3 regions of the Streptomyces sp. NBC_00536 genome follow, and region 2 is predicted to be linked to each of the others. Evidence: predicted binding sites of a transcription regulator. Region 2 holds the regulator's gene; each other region holds the start of a gene.
What was found. Region 2 encodes HrcA, which represses chaperone genes, less so after heat shock. Its sites were predicted from a motif close to TTNGCACTCNGNNNNNCNGAGTGCNAA; they were not measured.
Positions count from the first base shown of each region.

Region 1: the regulator HrcA is predicted to act here: its motif matches at 2,711-2,737, upstream of groL (chaperonin GroEL).
Region 3: the regulator HrcA is predicted to act here: its motif matches at 1,184-1,210, upstream of groES (co-chaperone GroES).

Region 1 covers NZ_CP107819.1:4,538,090-4,543,520, forward strand. Annotated here, with positions in the region: SAM riboswitch class I at 122-272, shown strand; gene thrC (threonine synthase) at 290-1,603, shown strand; gene OHS33_RS19990 (MoaD/ThiS family protein) at 1,649-1,924, shown strand; gene OHS33_RS19995 (cold-shock protein) at 2,345-2,551, shown strand; gene groL (chaperonin GroEL) at 2,868-4,490, shown strand; gene OHS33_RS20005 (hypothetical protein) at 4,599-5,423, opposite strand.
Region 2 covers NZ_CP107819.1:2,679,959-2,685,389, reverse strand. Annotated here, with positions in the region: gene hemW (radical SAM family heme chaperone HemW) at 1-569, shown strand, start outside; gene OHS33_RS11675 (DUF3097 domain-containing protein) at 894-1,694, opposite strand; gene OHS33_RS11670 (MBL fold metallo-hydrolase) at 1,705-2,448, opposite strand; gene hrcA (heat-inducible transcriptional repressor HrcA) at 2,646-3,662, shown strand; gene dnaJ (molecular chaperone DnaJ) at 3,663-4,799, shown strand; gene OHS33_RS11655 (nitronate monooxygenase) at 4,912-5,431, shown strand, end outside.
Region 3 covers NZ_CP107819.1:4,904,172-4,909,602, forward strand. Annotated here, with positions in the region: gene OHS33_RS21775 (sensor histidine kinase) at 1-454, opposite strand, end outside; gene OHS33_RS21780 (response regulator transcription factor) at 447-1,136, opposite strand; gene groES (co-chaperone GroES) at 1,358-1,666, shown strand; gene groL (chaperonin GroEL) at 1,799-3,427, shown strand; gene OHS33_RS21795 (ester cyclase) at 3,538-4,236, opposite strand; gene OHS33_RS21800 (SDR family NAD(P)-dependent oxidoreductase) at 4,312-5,085, opposite strand; gene OHS33_RS21805 (MOSC domain-containing protein) at 5,111-5,431, opposite strand, start outside.

The DNA of each region.
Region 1 (5,431 bases), 1.9 Mb from region 2:
CGGCTGTCTCAACCATCCATGCCTTCGGTTACAGTCTTGAACAACGCGGAGGACCATCGCATGTCGGGGGTCCCCACGTACAAACGCACGGGTGCGCCGCCAAGGCGCGTTCGCGCCATACCGCTCATCCAGAGGGGCAGAGGGATACGGCCCGTTGAAGCCCCGGCAACCCTCCAGTCGGTCTCGCGATTTTTGCAAAGTCAGCGAGGTCCCCGGCTAGGGAAGGTGCCAAATCCGTCTCGTGGCGAAGTGCGCCACGGGGAAGATGAGGAGAAAGGGCCTCGCCGTCATGTCTGCACAGACTGTCGCCACCTCTGCCGCGACCACCACTTCCGCCACTTCTGCTGCGACCACCGTCGATCTCGGACCCGCCGTCGCGCTTTCCTGCCGCGAATGTGCCACCCGCTTCGAACTGGGTCCCATTTTCGCCTGCGCCGAGTGTTTCGGCCCCCTGGAAGTCGCCTACGAGCTTCCGGCCGGTGACCCCGAAGCGCTGCGCGCCGCGATCGAGGCCGGCCCGGCCAACATCTGGCGCTACGCCCCGCTGCTGCCCGTCCCCGCCGACGTGGCCTCGAAGCCGAACCTGAACCCGGGCTTCACCAAGCTCGTGGACGCCGAGAACCTGGCCAAGGAGCTGGGCGTCACCGGCAAGCTCTACGTCAAGGACGACTCCGGCAACCCGACGCACTCCTTCAAGGACCGGGTCGTCGCGATCGCCGTCGAGGCCGCCCGCGCCTTCGGCTACACCACGCTCTCCTGCTCCTCCACGGGCAACCTGGCCGGGGCCGTCGGCGCCGCCGCCGCCCGCGCCGGACTGCGCTCCTGCGTGTTCATCCCGCACGACCTGGAGCAGGGCAAGGTCGTCATGGCCGGCGTGTACGGCGGTGACCTGGTCGGCATCGAGGGCAACTACGACGACGTCAACCGCTTCTGCTCCGAACTGATCGGCGACCCGCTCGGCGAGGGCTGGGGCTTCGTCAACGTCAACCTGCGCCCGTACTACGGCGAGGGCTCCAAGACGCTGGCGTACGAGATCTGCGAGCAGCTCGGCTGGCAGCTGCCCGACCAGATCGTCATCCCGATCGCGTCCGGCTCGCAGCTCACGAAGATCGACAAGGGCCTCCAGGAGCTGATCAAGCTCGGCCTGGTCGAGGACAAGCCGTACAAGATCTTCGGCGCCCAGGCCGAGGGCTGCTCGCCCGTCTCGACCGCCTTCAAGGCCGGTCACGACGTGGTCCGCCCGCAGAAGCCGGACACCATCGCCAAGTCGCTGGCCATCGGCAACCCGGCCGACGGCCCGTACGTCCTGGACATCGCCCGCCGTACGGGCGGCTACGTCGAGGACGTCAACGACACGCAGGTCGTCGAGGCCATCAAGATCCTGGCGCAGACCGAGGGCATCTTCGCCGAGACCGCGGGCGGCGTGACCGTCGGCGTGACGAAGAAGCTCATCGAGAACGGGCAGCTCGACCCGGCGCTCACCACCGTGATCCTGAACACCGGTGACGGCCTCAAGACCCTGGAGGCGGTGGCCGGCGACAGCGGCCAGACCGCCACCATCCGCCCGAGCCTGGACGCGTTCCGCGCCGCCGGCCTGGCGTGACCACCCTCCCGACCGTCCTCTGACCCCCGGAAAGGCAGTAGCGCCATGAGCGTCAACGTCCGCATCCCCACCATCCTGCGCACCTACACCGGCGGCCAGGCCGAGGTCCCCGCCGAGGGCGCGACCCTCAGCGAGGTCATCGACTCCCTGGAGCAGAGCCACCCGGGCATCGCCGCCCGCGTGCTCGACGACCAGGGCAAGCTGCGCCGCTTCGTGAACGTCTACGTGAACGACGACGACGTGCGCTTCGAGAGCGGGCTGCAGACGCCGACGCCCGACGGCGTGGGTGTCTCGATCATTCCCGCCGTCGCGGGCGGCTGAGCCGCTCCTTGTAGGCCCGCCTTGTAGGCCTGCCGAGCAGGCGAAAACCTGAATTGCCCCCTCCGGTAAGAAACGGAGGGGGCAATTCTGCTTGGTTGGGCGCGGTAGAGTTGGGGAAGTCCCCGCCGCTGTTCTTGCCCGCCGCATATGAACGGGTCGCGGAAGGGTTGACATTGAGTCAACATGCAGGCGCGCTATGGGTCGTTGGCGCAGTTTGTCCGGCCCGAGTTGCCCCGGAAGATTCCTAATTTTCACCCTATTTCAATCTATTGGCGTGTCCGGATTTCTCGTCGGAATGACCTGTCGCAGACAGCAGCGGTGCGGATACATTCAGCCCCGGTCGAGGCGTTCCGGCGCAAGTTCTGACCCGGGTCCGCGAAGTGCGGTCCTGCGCAAGGGCCAGTAATAGGGGAGTTAGGCATGGCTCAGGGCACCGTCAAGTGGTTCAACGCGGAGAAGGGCTACGGCTTCATCGCGGTCGACGGTGGTGCGGATGTGTTCGTCCACTACAGCGCCATCCAGATGGACGGATACCGCACCCTTGAAGAGGGTCAGCGGGTCGAGTTCGAGATCTCGCAGGGCCAGAAGGGTCCGCAGGCGGACATGGTCAAGCTCGCAGTCGGCTAGCCGGAGCGATCGACCACCGACAGACGAACACGAGGGGCCCGCATCCTGAGACAGGGGATGCGGGCCCCTCGTACGCCCGGCCCGCGCCCGGCCCCGTCGTTCACCGGCTGTTCCCCGAAGCCGCTTGCACTCGGGGGTGCCGAGTGCTAATCATTGGCGTTAGCACTCTCCTGGTGAGAGTGCTACTAAACGAGGACCGGGTCGGTGAGGCCCAGCGAGTCTGGCGGGAAGGAACCGGCAGGCTCAACAGGCCGTCCGTCGCGGGCGCGGGCGCGGTCCAGGAGCAATCCACCGCTGTCCGGGAGGACCACTTCAGATGGCCAAGATCATTGCGTTCAACGAGGAGGCCCGGCGCGGTCTCGAGCGAGGCATGAACCAGCTCGCCGACGCCGTCAAGGTCACCCTTGGCCCCAAGGGTCGCAACGTCGTCCTTGAGAAGAAGTGGGGCGCCCCCACGATCACCAACGATGGTGTCTCCATCGCCAAGGAGATCGAGCTCGAGGACCCGTACGAGAAGATCGGCGCCGAGCTGGTCAAGGAAGTCGCCAAGAAGACGGATGACGTCGCCGGTGACGGTACGACCACGGCCACCGTGCTGGCCCAGGCGCTCGTCCGCGAGGGCCTGCGCAACGTAGCCGCCGGTGCGAACCCGATGGCCCTCAAGCGTGGTATCGAGAAGGCCGTCGAGGCCGTCTCCGCCGCCCTGCTGGCCCAGGCCAAGGATGTCGAGACCAAGGAGCAGATCGCTTCTACGGCCTCCATCTCCGCCGCCGACACCCAGATCGGCGAGCTCATCGCCGAGGCGATGGACAAGGTCGGCAAGGAAGGCGTCATCACGGTCGAGGAGTCGCAGACCTTCGGCCTGGAGCTTGAGCTCACCGAGGGCATGCGCTTCGACAAGGGCTACATCTCGGCGTACTTCGCCACCGACATGGAGCGCATGGAGTCGTCCCTCGACGACCCGTACATCCTGATCGTCAACTCCAAGATCGGCTCGGTCAAGGACCTGCTGCCGCTCCTGGAGAAGGTCATGCAGTCCGGCAAGCCGCTGCTGATCATCGCCGAGGACGTCGAGGGCGAGGCTCTGTCGACCCTGGTCGTCAACAAGATCCGCGGCACCTTCAAGTCCGTCGCCGTCAAGGCTCCGGGCTTCGGCGACCGCCGCAAGGCCATGCTCGGTGACATCGCCATCCTCACGGGCGGCACCGTCATCTCCGAGGAGGTCGGCCTCAAGCTGGAGAACGCGGGCCTCGACCTGCTCGGCCGCGCCCGCAAGGTCGTCATCACCAAGGACGAGACCACGATCGTCGACGGCTCCGGCGACAGCGACCAGGTCCAGGGTCGCGTCAACCAGATCCGCGCCGAGATCGAGAACTCCGACTCGGACTACGACCGCGAGAAGCTCCAGGAGCGCCTCGCGAAGCTGGCCGGCGGCGTGGCCGTCATCAAGGCCGGTGCCGCGACGGAGGTTGAGCTCAAGGAGCGCAAGCACCGCATCGAGGACGCCGTCCGCAACGCCAAGGCGGCCGTCGAAGAGGGCATCGTCGCCGGTGGCGGCGTGGCCCTGCTCCAGGCCTCCGCGGTCTTCGAGAAGCTCGAGCTCACCGGCGACGAGGCGACCGGCGCCAACGCCGTCAAGCTCGCGCTGGAGGCCCCGCTCAAGCAGATCGCCGTCAACGGTGGTCTCGAGGGTGGCGTCGTCGTCGAGAAGGTGCGCAACCTGCCGATCGGTCACGGCCTGAACGCCGCGACCGGCGAGTACGTCGACATGATCGCCGAGGGCATCATCGACCCGGCGAAGGTCACCCGCTCCGCGCTGCAGAACGCGGCGTCGATCGCGGCCCTCTTCCTCACCACCGAGGCCGTCATCGCCGACAAGCCCGAGAAGGCCGGTGCCCCCGCGGGCGGCGGCATGCCGGGCGGTGACATGGACTTCTGATCCGCCCCGGGCTCCGGCCCGACGGTTGATCGGCTGTTCTTCGAACGAGGGCGGCACTCCCCACGGGGGGTGCCGCCCTCGGGCGTTTATTTGAGATGTTTCGTTGGCTCAGCCGACGGCGCCCAGGACCGGTGCCCAGACGGCGCCGGTGAGGGCGGCCTCCGCCTGCTCCTCGGAGAGCGGGGGAGCGGGCCGGGTCGCCTTCGGGAACACGCCGCCGCCGGTGCCGCCGCCGGGGCTGTTCCACTGCACCATCTGAACCTGCGCGCCGGTTGCCTTCAGGGTGACCGTCATCGTCCAGCGGTGGGCGGTGTCGGCCCGGACCGGCTGCTCCGCCGCGGTCTTCTCCCACATCACCAGCGCCCCGCCGGGGACCGCGGCGCTGCTCGGCAGCTCGCGCAGCTCGCAGGTGTCACCCTTGGCCCGCTTGGGCGTCCGCTTCTCCTCGCAGTTCAGCCCGTCGCCGTCCCTGAGCGGCAGCTTGAGCCGCAGGGCCGAGACGCCGACGTAGGCGACGCCGTGCCCGTCGTCTACGGCCATGCCGCCGTTGGCGACGTACCCGGCGGACGGATCCGCGGGGTTGTTGCTCTGCCCGGTCTTCTCGCTGAACCGGCCCCCGGGGAGCGACTGTTCCACGGCCGCGATCATCTGGTCGCCGCTGACCGCGGAGCGGGGCAGCGCCAGCGCCGCCGGTTCCATGTCGGACCCGGTGGAGAAGGTCCCGGGGAAGGCCCCGGAGAGCATGCCGGGGAGCATCAGGGCGCCCACCGCGAGCGCGGCGCAGGCGCCGACCCCGGCCGTGATCCCGGCGTTGCGCCGGCGCCGGCGGCTGCGGCCGCGCTGGACGGCTCCGCCGACGAGCGCGGTGAGGTCGGGTTCGAGGGAGTCCGTCGTGCGGTTCAGGGCGTGGGCGAGGTCTGTTTCGAACGGCATGGTGGCAT
Region 2 (5,431 bases):
ACATCAGCGCCTACGCCCTGATCGTCGAGGAAGGCACCCAGCTGGCGCGCCGGATCCGCCGGGGCGAGGTCCCGATGACGGACGACGACGTGCACGCCGACCGCTACCTGATCGCGGACTCGGTCATGGCGGAGGCCGGGTACCACTGGTACGAGGTGTCCAACTGGGCCACCACCAAGGCCGGGCGCTGCCTGCACAACGAGCTGTACTGGCGCGGGGCGGACTGGTGGGGCGCCGGGCCCGGCGCGCACTCGCACGTCGGCGGGGTGCGGTGGTGGAACGTGAAGCACCCCGGGGCCTATGCCGCCGCGCTGGCCGAGGGGCGTTCACCGGGCGCGGGGCGCGAGCTGCTCTCGGACGAGGACCGGAGGGTCGAGCGGATCCTGCTGGAGCTGCGGCTGGTGGACGGCGTGCCGTTGGCGCTGCTCGCGGCGGCTGGGCTGGCGGCGTCCCGTCGAGCCCTGGCGGACGGGCTGCTGGAAGCGGGCCCCTACGCGGCCGGCCGGGCCGTCCTGACCCTCCGCGGCCGCCTCCTGGCCGACGCGGTGGTCCGCGACCTGGTCGACTGACCCGACCCGGCGCTGCCGACGCTGGGTGCCGCAAATCCAGCCTCGCCGGCGTTTGAGGCGCCCCCGGAGGGCCGGCCGAGCGGCACCAGCCCGCCGACCCCAGGCCCCCCGGTTACCGCTGAGGTCCGACGTCAGGTGCGGCCGCACCTGCCCTCCGGGGGCGCCTCAAACGCCGGCGGGGCTGGCAATGTGGGCGCGTCCCGGGCGTCGGCGGGCCTGGGTGGGGGCGCCTCAAACGCCGGCGAGGCTGGAGGTGGCGCGCCAGGGACGTCGGCACGCCGGGGTGGGGGTGCCCCGGCGTCGGCAGGGCTGGATTGGGCGGGATCAGGGGGCTGTGACGAAGTCGATCAGTTCTTCCACGCGGCCCAGGAGGGCGGGTTCCAGGTCCTGGTAGGTGTGGACGCGGGAGAGGATGTGCTGCCAGGCGGCGCCCGTGTTGTCCGGCCAGCCGAGGGCTCGGCAGATGCCCGTCTTCCAGTCCTGGCCCCGGGGGATCACCGGCCAGGCCGGGATGGCGAGGGCGGACGGTTTCACGGCCTGCCAGACGTCGATGTACGGGTGGCCCGCGATCAGGACGTCCGGTGAGGTCACCGCGGCCGCGATGCGGGATTCCTTCGAGCCGGGGACCAGGTGGTCGACCAGGACGCCCAGGCGGGCGTCGGGGCCCGGGGCGAAGTCCGCCACGATCGCCGGGAGGTCGTCGATGCCCTCCAGGTACTCCACCACCACGCCCTCGATGCGCAGGTCGTCGCCCCAGACCCGCTCGACGAGTTCGGCGTCGTGGCGCCCCTCGACGTAGATCCGGCCCGCCCGCGCCACGCGGGCCCGCGCGCCCGGGACCGCGATCGAGCCCGAGGCCGTGCGCGCGGGGCCCGCGGGGGCCCGGGAAGGCCGCACCAGGGTCACCACGGCCCCGTCCAGCAGGAAGCCGCGCGGTTCCATCGGGAAGACCCGCCGCTTGCCGAAGCGGTCCTCCAGGGTCACCGTGCCCGCCTCGCAGCCGACGACGGCCCCGCAGAAGCCCGTACCGGCCTCCTCGACCACCAGGTCCGGGTCCGCGGGGACCTCGGGGACGGGGCGGGGGCGCTTCCACGCGGGGGTCAGGTCGGGCGAGTACTCACGCATCCGGCCGACGCTAGGAGGCCCCGCGGCCGCGCGCACGCGACACGCCGTACCGCTGGGCCAGTGTGTCGCGTTGCGCACGCACGAAGGCCGCGTCGACCACCGCTCCGTGACCGGGCACGTACAGCGCGTCGTCCCCGCCCAGGGACAGCAGCCGGTCCACGGCCTCGGGCCACCGCTCGGGCATCGCGTCCGGGCCCGCCTGCGGCTCCCCGGACTCCTCGACCAGGTCCCCGCAGAAGACCACCTCCCGCTCGCCCGGCACGCACACCGCCAGGTCGTGCCCGCTGTGCCCGGGGCCGACGTTGGCCAGCAGCACCTGGACCCCGCCCAGTTCCAGGGTCCACTCGCCCGACACCAGGTGCCGCGGGACCACCATCCGCTCCGCCGCCTCGGCCGCCTCGGCCCGCGCCAGCCCCTGCCGCACGGCGTCCTCGCGCAGCTCGTCGCGGTCCGCGGTCAGCAGTGCGTCCAGGCCCACGGCGCCGTACACCTCGGCCTCCGGGAAGGCCGAGGAGCCCAGGACGTGATCGAAATGGCCGTGCGTGAATGCGAGATGCGTCACCCGCCGGCCCGTCATGTGCTCCGCCGCCACCCGCAGCCGGGACCCCTCCGGCAGGGACGAACCCGGGTCGATCAGGAGGACCGCGTCATCACCCACCACCAGCCCCGCGGTGCAGTCCCACACCGGCAGCCGCAGCCGTCCGGTCCGCCCGGTCAGCCGTTCCCAGCCCGCGTCTTCCCAACTCACGTCCATGAGGCGACGCTAGTCGAGCGGCCGCTCGCCGCGCGGTACCTTGACGGGCCGCGACGGGCCGCCCTTGCTAACGCCGTACGTACCCGCCGTACACTGACCGGGGGATCTCTGGCACTCACCGACCGCGAGTGCCAGCGGCACTCGCCACGACGGCCAGGCAGCACCAGGAACAGGCATCACAGATGGAGGTGTGCGCGATGCTCAGCGAACGCAGACTCGAAGTGCTCCGCGCCATCGTCCAGGACTACGTCGGGACGGAGGAGCCGGTCGGCTCCAAGGCGCTCACCGAGCGGCACCGGCTCGGCGTCTCGCCCGCCACCGTGCGCAACGACATGGCCGTGCTGGAGGAAGAGGGCTACATCGCCCAGCCCCACACCAGCGCGGGGCGCATCCCCACGGACAAGGGCTACCGCCTCTTCGTCGACAAGCTCGCGGGGGTCAAACCGCTGTCGTCGCCCGAGCGGCGGGCCATCCAGAACTTCCTCGACGGCGCCGTCGACCTCGACGACGTGGTCGGCCGTACGGTGCGGCTGCTCGCGCAGCTCACCCGGCAGGTCGCCGTCGTCCAGTACCCGAGCCTGACCCGTTCCACCGTCCGCCACGTCGAGCTGCTGTCGCTGGCCCCGGCCCGCCTGATGCTCGTACTGATCACGGACACCGGACGGGTCGAGCAGCGGCTCATCGACTGCCAGACGCCCTTCGGGGAGACCTCGCTGGCCGACCTGCGGGCACGGCTCAACAGCCGGGTCGTCGGCCGCCGGTTCACCGATGTGCCGCCGCTGGTGCAGGACCTCCCCGAGTCCTTCGAGACCGATGACCGGGCGACGGTCTCCACCGTCCTCGCGACCCTCCTCGAAACCCTCGTGGAGGACGCCGAAGAACGGCTGATGATCGGCGGAACCGCCAATCTCACCCGCTTCGGACACGATTTCCCCCTGACGATCAGGCCGGTGCTCGAAGCGCTGGAGGAGCAGGTCGTGCTCCTCAAGCTGCTGGGCGAGGCGAACGAGTCGGGAATGGCCGTACGGATCGGGCACGAGAACGCCTACGAGGGACTGAACTCCACGTCGGTCGTCTCGGTCGGTTACGGTTCGGGCGGCGAAGCAGTCGCCAAACTCGGCGTGGTCGGACCGACCCGCATGGACTACCCCGGAACGATGGGAGCGGTACGCGCAGTGGCACGTTACGTCGGACAGATCCTGGCGGAGTCGTAAGTGGCCACGGACTACTACGCCGTACTCGGCGTGCGCCGCGACGCATCCCAGGACGAGATCAAGAAGGCCTTCCGGCGCCTCGCGCGTGAACTCCACCCGGATGTGAATCCGGACCCGAAGACGCAAGAGCGCTTCAAGGAGATCAACGCGGCCTACGAGGTGCTCTCGGACCCGCAGAAGAAGCAGGTCTACGACCTCGGCGGCGACCCGCTGTCCTCCTCGGGCGGCGGTGGCGCGGGCGGGTTCGGAGCCGGTGGCTTCGGCAACTTCTCGGACATCATGGACGCCTTCTTCGGGCAGGCCTCGCAGCGCGGACCGCGCTCGCGGACCCGCCGGGGCCAGGACGCCATGATCCGCCTCGACCTGGAACTCGACGAGGCGGCCTTCGGGACGACCAAGGACCTCCAGGTCGACACGGCCATCGTCTGCACCACCTGCTCCGGCGAGGGTGCCGCCCCCGGCACCTCGGCGCAGACGTGTGACATGTGCCGCGGCCGCGGCGAGGTCTCGCAGGTCACCCGGTCCTTCCTGGGCCAGGTCATGACCTCGCGCCCCTGCCCGCAGTGCCAGGGCTTCGGCACCGTGGTCCCCACCCCGTGCCCCGAGTGCGCGGGCGACGGCCGGGTCCGCTCCCGCCGCACCCTCACGGTCAAGATCCCGGCGGGTGTCGAGAACGGCACCCGCATCCAGCTCGCGGGCGAAGGCGAGGTCGGCCCCGGCGGCGGCCCCGCCGGCGACCTGTACGTCGAGATCCACGAGCTGCCGCACTCGACCTTCCAGCGGCGCGGCGACGACCTGCACTGCACGGTCACCATCCCGATGACGGCGGCCTCCCTCGGCACGAAGTGCCCGCTGGAGACCCTCGACGGCATGGAAGAGGTGGACATCCGCCCCGGCACCCAGTCGGGCCAGTCCATCCCGCTGCACGGCCGCGGCGTCACGCACCTGCGCGGCGGCGGCCGGGGCGACCTGATCGTCCACGTCGAGGTCATGACCCCGAACAAGCTGGACGCGCAGCAGGAGGACCTGCTGCGCCAGCTGGCGAAACTGCGTGGCGAGGAGCGGCCCACCGGCCAGTTCCAGCCCGGGCAGCAGGGCCTGTTCAGCCGGCTGAAGGACGCCTTCAACGGGCGCTGACGGCCCCGCCGGAAGACGCCCCCAGCGGGCGTCGGGCGTACCGGGGAACCGGACTATGCCAGGCGAATTGCACGATTCGGTCTGGTGCGGGGGACATGGCACGATGCTGGGCATGTCCTCCGCACCGAACGGTCTTCACCAGTACCCGATCGTGCAGGCCCCCATGGCGGGCGGCGGATCCTGTCCGCCCCTGGCCGCCGCCGTGTGCGAGGCGGGCGGACTGGGCTTCCTGGCCGGCGGATACAAAACCGCCGACGGCATGTACCAGGAGATCAAACGGCTGCGCGGGCTGACCCGCCGCCCCTTCGGCGTCAACCTCTTCGTACCGCAGACCACTTCGGCCGACCCCGCCGCCGTCGAGGCCTACCGGGGACAGCTCGCGGGCGAGGCGAGCTGGTACGCGGTCTCGATCGCCCCCGAGGACACCGTCGGCACCTGCGACGACGGCTACGACGCCAAACTCGCCATCCTCCTCGAAGACCCGGTCCCCGTGGTCTCCTTCACCTTCGGCTGCCCCCCGGCCGAGGTGCTCACCGCCCTGCGCCGGGGCGGCACCCGCACCGTCGTCACCGTGACCTCCGTCGAGGAGGCCCGTACCGCGCAGAGCGCCGGCGCCGACTCCGTCTGCGTCC
Region 3 (5,431 bases), 2.2 Mb from region 2:
AGACGTAGTGCGCGGCGGTGCCCGCCGGGCCGGGGGCGCTGACCACCACCACCGCGCGCCGCTCACCGCCCCCGGGGGCCGGGGGCGGCAGGACGGCCGCGCGCGAATCGTCCCCGGCGGCGGGCCGCAGGGCCGCCAGCTCGGCGGCGAGCCGTCCGGGGTCCCCGGTGGACGCGGTGACCCGGCCCGCCGCGTCCAGCACGAACACCAGGTCCACCCCGCTCTCGGGGGCGGGCAGCCGGCCGGCGGGCAGGGCCCGGGTGTCGAGCTGGGCGGCCACCTTGCGGGCGGCGAGTTCGGTGCGGCCGGTGGTGTTCTCCAGCAGGTTGGCGCGCAGCACGCCGTAGAGCCAGATCCCGCCCACGGCCAGGACGGCCGCCATCGCGAGGGCGGCGCCGAGGGCCGCGCGGGCCCGGACGCTGCCCAGCAGCCTCCCCCGGGGGGTCTCAGCCACCGTCGGGGGCCATCCGGTAGCCGGTGCCGTGGACGGTGCGGATGGACCGGCGGCCGAAGGGGGCGTCGATCTTCCGGCGGAGCGAGGAGACGTAGACCTCGACGATGTTCGGGTCGATGCCCGCGGAGCCGCCGGGGGAGCGCCAGACCTCGTCGAGGATCTCCTGCTTGGCCACGGCCCGCCCCGGGTGCTCCATCAGGCAGGCCAGGACGCCCAGTTCGCGGGCGGTCAGCTCGATGTCCCGGGTGCCCCGGCGGCAGCGGCGGCCCTCGGGGTCCAGGAAGAGGTCACCGGCCTGGAGGGTGGTGCGCGCGGGGGCCCCGGCCCGCCGGGCCAGCGCCCGGACGCGGGCGCCCAGGACGACGAAGGAGAACGGCTTGGTCAGATAGTCGTCGGCGCCGGAGTCCAGGCCCTCCGCCTCGTCGTACTCGCCGTCCTTGGCGGTGAGCATCAGCACGGGGGTGGTGTCGCCGTGGGCGCGCATCCTGGTGCAGATCTCGTACCCGCTGAGCCCGGGCAGCATCAGGTCGAGCAGCACCACGTCGTACGGGCCGCCGCTGAGCGCGAGTTCCAGACCGCGGTGGCCGTCGTGCGCGACCTCGACCCAGTGCCCTTCGGCGGACAGGCCGCGCCGGAGGGACTCGGCCAGCCCCTCTTCGTCTTCGACCACGAGAATGCGCACGCGCCAAGCGTCACACACGTGGCCGCCGCAACGCCGGACGCGGATAATTGGCACTCCGCTTGACCGAGTGCTAATCGCCGGAATAGTCTCGGGCCTGGCACTCGCCACCGGTGAGTGCCAACAGCGCGACAGGCAGGTCCGGCTCCCGCGACGACGGAACCACCTGGTCGCCACCCCAAAACAGTTAACCCCGTGAGATCTCCGAAGGGGGAGACCGGAACGTGACGACCACCAGCTCCAAGGTTGCCATCAAGCCGCTCGAGGACCGCATTGTGGTCCAGCCGCTCGACGCCGAGCAGACCACGGCTTCCGGCCTGGTCATCCCGGACACCGCGAAGGAGAAGCCCCAGGAGGGCGTCGTCCTCGCCGTGGGTCCGGGTCGCTTCGAGGACGGCCAGCGTCTTCCGCTGGACGTCACCGTCGGCGACGTCGTCCTGTACAGCAAGTACGGCGGCACCGAAGTGAAGTACAACGGCGAGGAATACCTCGTCCTCTCGGCCCGCGACGTGCTCGCGATCGTCGAGAAGTAATCACTTCTCCAGTTTTGCTTTGAGCTACGCCCCTGGTCACCCCTGCTGATGCCGGGCGGCGAGGGGCGTAGTTCGTTCAAGGCGGTCGCGGTGAGCGGCCGGGGATCGCAACGAGAGGGCTGAACCGCTCCCATGCCGAAGATTCTTAAGTTTGACGAGGACGCCCGTCGCGCTCTTGAGCGTGGCGTGAACAAGCTTGCCGACACGGTCAAGGTGACGATCGGCCCCAAGGGCCGCAACGTCGTCATCGACAAGAAGTTCGGCGCTCCCACCATCACCAACGACGGTGTCACCATCGCGCGCGAGGTCGAGCTCGACGACCCGTACGAGAACCTCGGTGCCCAGCTCGTGAAGGAGGTGGCGACCAAGACCAACGACATCGCGGGTGACGGCACCACCACCGCCACCGTGCTGGCCCAGGCGCTGGTCCGCGAGGGTCTGCGCAACGTCGCCGCCGGCGCCTCCCCGGCCGCCCTGAAGAAGGGCATCGACGCGGCGGTCAAGGCCGTCTCCGCCGAGCTGCTCGACACCGCCCGTCCGATCGAGGACAAGTCCGACATCGCCGCCGTGGCCGCGCTCTCCGCGCAGGACACCCAGGTCGGCGAGCTCATCGCCGAGGCGATGGACAAGGTCGGCAAGGACGGTGTCATCACCGTCGAGGAGTCCAACACCTTCGGCCTGGAGCTGGAGTTCACCGAGGGCATGGCCTTCGACAAGGGCTACCTCTCCCCGTACATGGTGTCCGACCAGGAGCGTATGGAGGCCGTCCTCGAGGACCCCTACATCCTGATCAACCAGGGCAAGATCTCGTCCATCCAGGACCTGCTGCCGCTGCTGGAGAAGGTCATCCAGGCGGGCGCCTCCAAGCCGCTGCTGATCATCGCCGAGGACGTCGAGGGCGAGGCGCTCTCCACCCTCGTCGTCAACAAGATCCGTGGCACCTTCAACGCCGTGGCCGTCAAGGCCCCCGGCTTCGGTGACCGCCGCAAGGCGATGCTCCAGGACATGGCCGCCCTCACCGGCGCCACCGTCATCGCCGAAGAGGTCGGCCTCAAGCTCGACCAGGCCGGTCTGGACGTACTGGGCTCCGCCCGCCGCGTCACGATCACCAAGGACGACACGGTCATCGTCGACGGTGGCGGCAGCCACGACGACGTCGTCGGCCGCGTCAACCAGATCAAGGCCGAGATCGAGTCCACGGATTCGGACTGGGACCGCGAGAAGCTGCAGGAGCGCCTGGCGAAGCTCGCCGGTGGCGTCTGCGTCATCAAGGTCGGCGCCGCCACCGAGGTGGAGCTCAAGGAGAAGAAGCACCGCCTTGAGGACGCCATCTCGGCGACCCGCGCCGCGGTCGAGGAGGGCATCGTCTCCGGCGGTGGCTCCGCGCTCGTCCACGCCGTCAAGGTCCTGGAGGGCAACCTCGGCCTGACCGGCGACGAGGCCACCGGTGTCGCGGTCGTGCGCCGCGCCGCCGTCGAGCCGCTGCGCTGGATCGCGGAGAACGCCGGCCTCGAGGGCTACGTCATCACCGCGAAGGTCGCCGAGCTGGACAAGGGCCAGGGCTTCAACGCCGCGACCGGCGAGTACGGCGACCTGGTCAAGGCCGGCGTCATCGACCCGGTCAAGGTCACCCGCTCCGCCCTGGAGAACGCCGCCTCCATCGCCTCCCTGCTGCTCACGACCGAGACCCTGGTCGTCGAGAAGCCGGCTGACGACGAGGGCGACGCCGGTCACGGCCACGGCCACGGCCACAGCCACTGACCTCGTCAGTAGCGCGCTAGCGCGCTGGTCCGCCAGCCCGCCTGCAGCGTGAGAAAGCCCCGTTCCCACCGAGGAACGGGGCTTTCTCCGTCTCACCTGCTCCGTGCGCGCTACATGCCCGGCATGCCGAGCTGGCGCATCAGTCCGGGTGCGTCGTAGTACCACCAGTCTTCCGCGATCTGGCCGTTCTCGATGCGGACGGTCGTACAACCCGACATCGTGACGTCCTTGCCGGTCGGCGCGACCCCCATGAACTCGCCCTTGTGCTTGCCCTTGAAGTCCCACAGCGTGGTGACGCAGTCCCCTTCGGCCATCTGCCGCGTCGTGTCGAAGGTGAAGTCGAACGCGTCCCGCCACATGCCGATCGTCTGCCGCAGGCCCTCCCGGCCGTTGCCCCGGCCTTCGGTGTCCATCATGTCGTGGGTGATGTAGCCGGATGCCACGCACTCTTCGATGACGTCGAAGTTGCCCTTGACCGCGACCTCGTCGAACAGCCGGTTCACGACGAGTTTGTTGAGGTACTCGTCCCGGACCACGTCGAGGTTCATGAACTTGGGCATGCCGTCACAGAGGGCCACCATCTCCTGGAACATCCGGTCGGTTTCCGGGAGTTGGGAGTTCTTCATGGCCTCCTCGTACGAGGGGAACTCGACCAGGTCCACGTAGTGCGTCCGGGAGTCGCGGTCCTTGCCGATCAGGGTGTGGGTGACCGTGCGCTTGCCCGCGGTCTGTTCCGCGTAGCGGTCGATGAGGGCGTTCATCTCGTCGAAGCGCGTGGTCTCATAATCGATTACCTGTACGAATGTCATCGCGTCGCCTCCCAAGAGGAATGGGACCTTTCCAGTTTAGGGAGGATTGCGCTGTTTGGGTGGTTTACCCGGCGGTCACTGCGGCCCGTACTTGCGGCCCGTACGGGAGGACACCCCGCCCAGCAGCCCGCGCGGAGCCAGCTTCACCACGCTCATCAGCGCCTTGTACCGGGGGTCCGGGATCGACACCGTCCGCCCGCGCGCCAGGTCGGCCAGCGCCTCGGCCACCAGCTTGTCCGCGTCCAGCCACATCCAGTTGGGGATGTTGCCGGTGCCCATGCCCGCCCGCTCGTGGAACTCCGTACGGACGAACCCGGGGCACAGGGCCATCAGCCGGACCCCGGAATCCGCCAGGTCCTTGGCCGCGCCCTGGGTGAACTGCACGACCCAGGCCTTGCTGGCCCCGTACGTCCCGCGCGGCAGGAACGCCGCCACCGAGGCCACGTTGACCACGCCGCCGCGGCCGCGCGTGCGCATCGACTCCGTCGCCGCCGAGGTCAGCCGCAGCACGGCCTCGATGTGCACCTTGATCATGGTCAGCTCGTCGGCCATCGGGACTTCGAGGTAGCGGCCCTTGTTGCCGAAGCCCGCGTTGTTGACCAGCAGGTCCACCGGGTGCTTGAGGTCGGCCAGGCGCTGCTCGACCGCCGCGATGCCCTCCTCCGTGGAGAGGTCGGCCGTCAGCACCTCGGCCTCGATGCCGTGCCGGTCGTGCAGCTCGGTCGCCTGCTCGCCCAGCCGCTTGGTGTCGCGGGCCACCAGCACCAGGTTGTGCCCCTGGGCGGCGAGCTTGCGGGCGAAGGCGGCGCCGATGCCCGCCGTGGATCCTGTGATCAACGCAGTCGTCATAAGCGCAACCTAGCCGTACGCGGTATCAGCCCCGCGCCCCGCCGTCACGGGCGCCCTGCTTCTCCAGGTACGCACGGACCTTCTCGTGCGCCTCGGGCTCCATCGCGTCGCCCGCCGCCAGCGTGCGCGGCAGCAGCGCGCGCTCGGTGGTGAAGGCGCGGAACCAGAAGCCGACCGTCACCTCGTGGTCCGGCCGGTGGACGACCTCGATCCGGTCGCCGGGGGAGACCGAGCCCTCCTCGATCACCCGCAGGTACGCGCCCGGGCGGACCTCCTGGGTGAACCGCCTGACCCAGCCCGGCTCCTCCAGGAAGCCCTGGAAGGTCCGGCAGGGGATCCGGGCAGA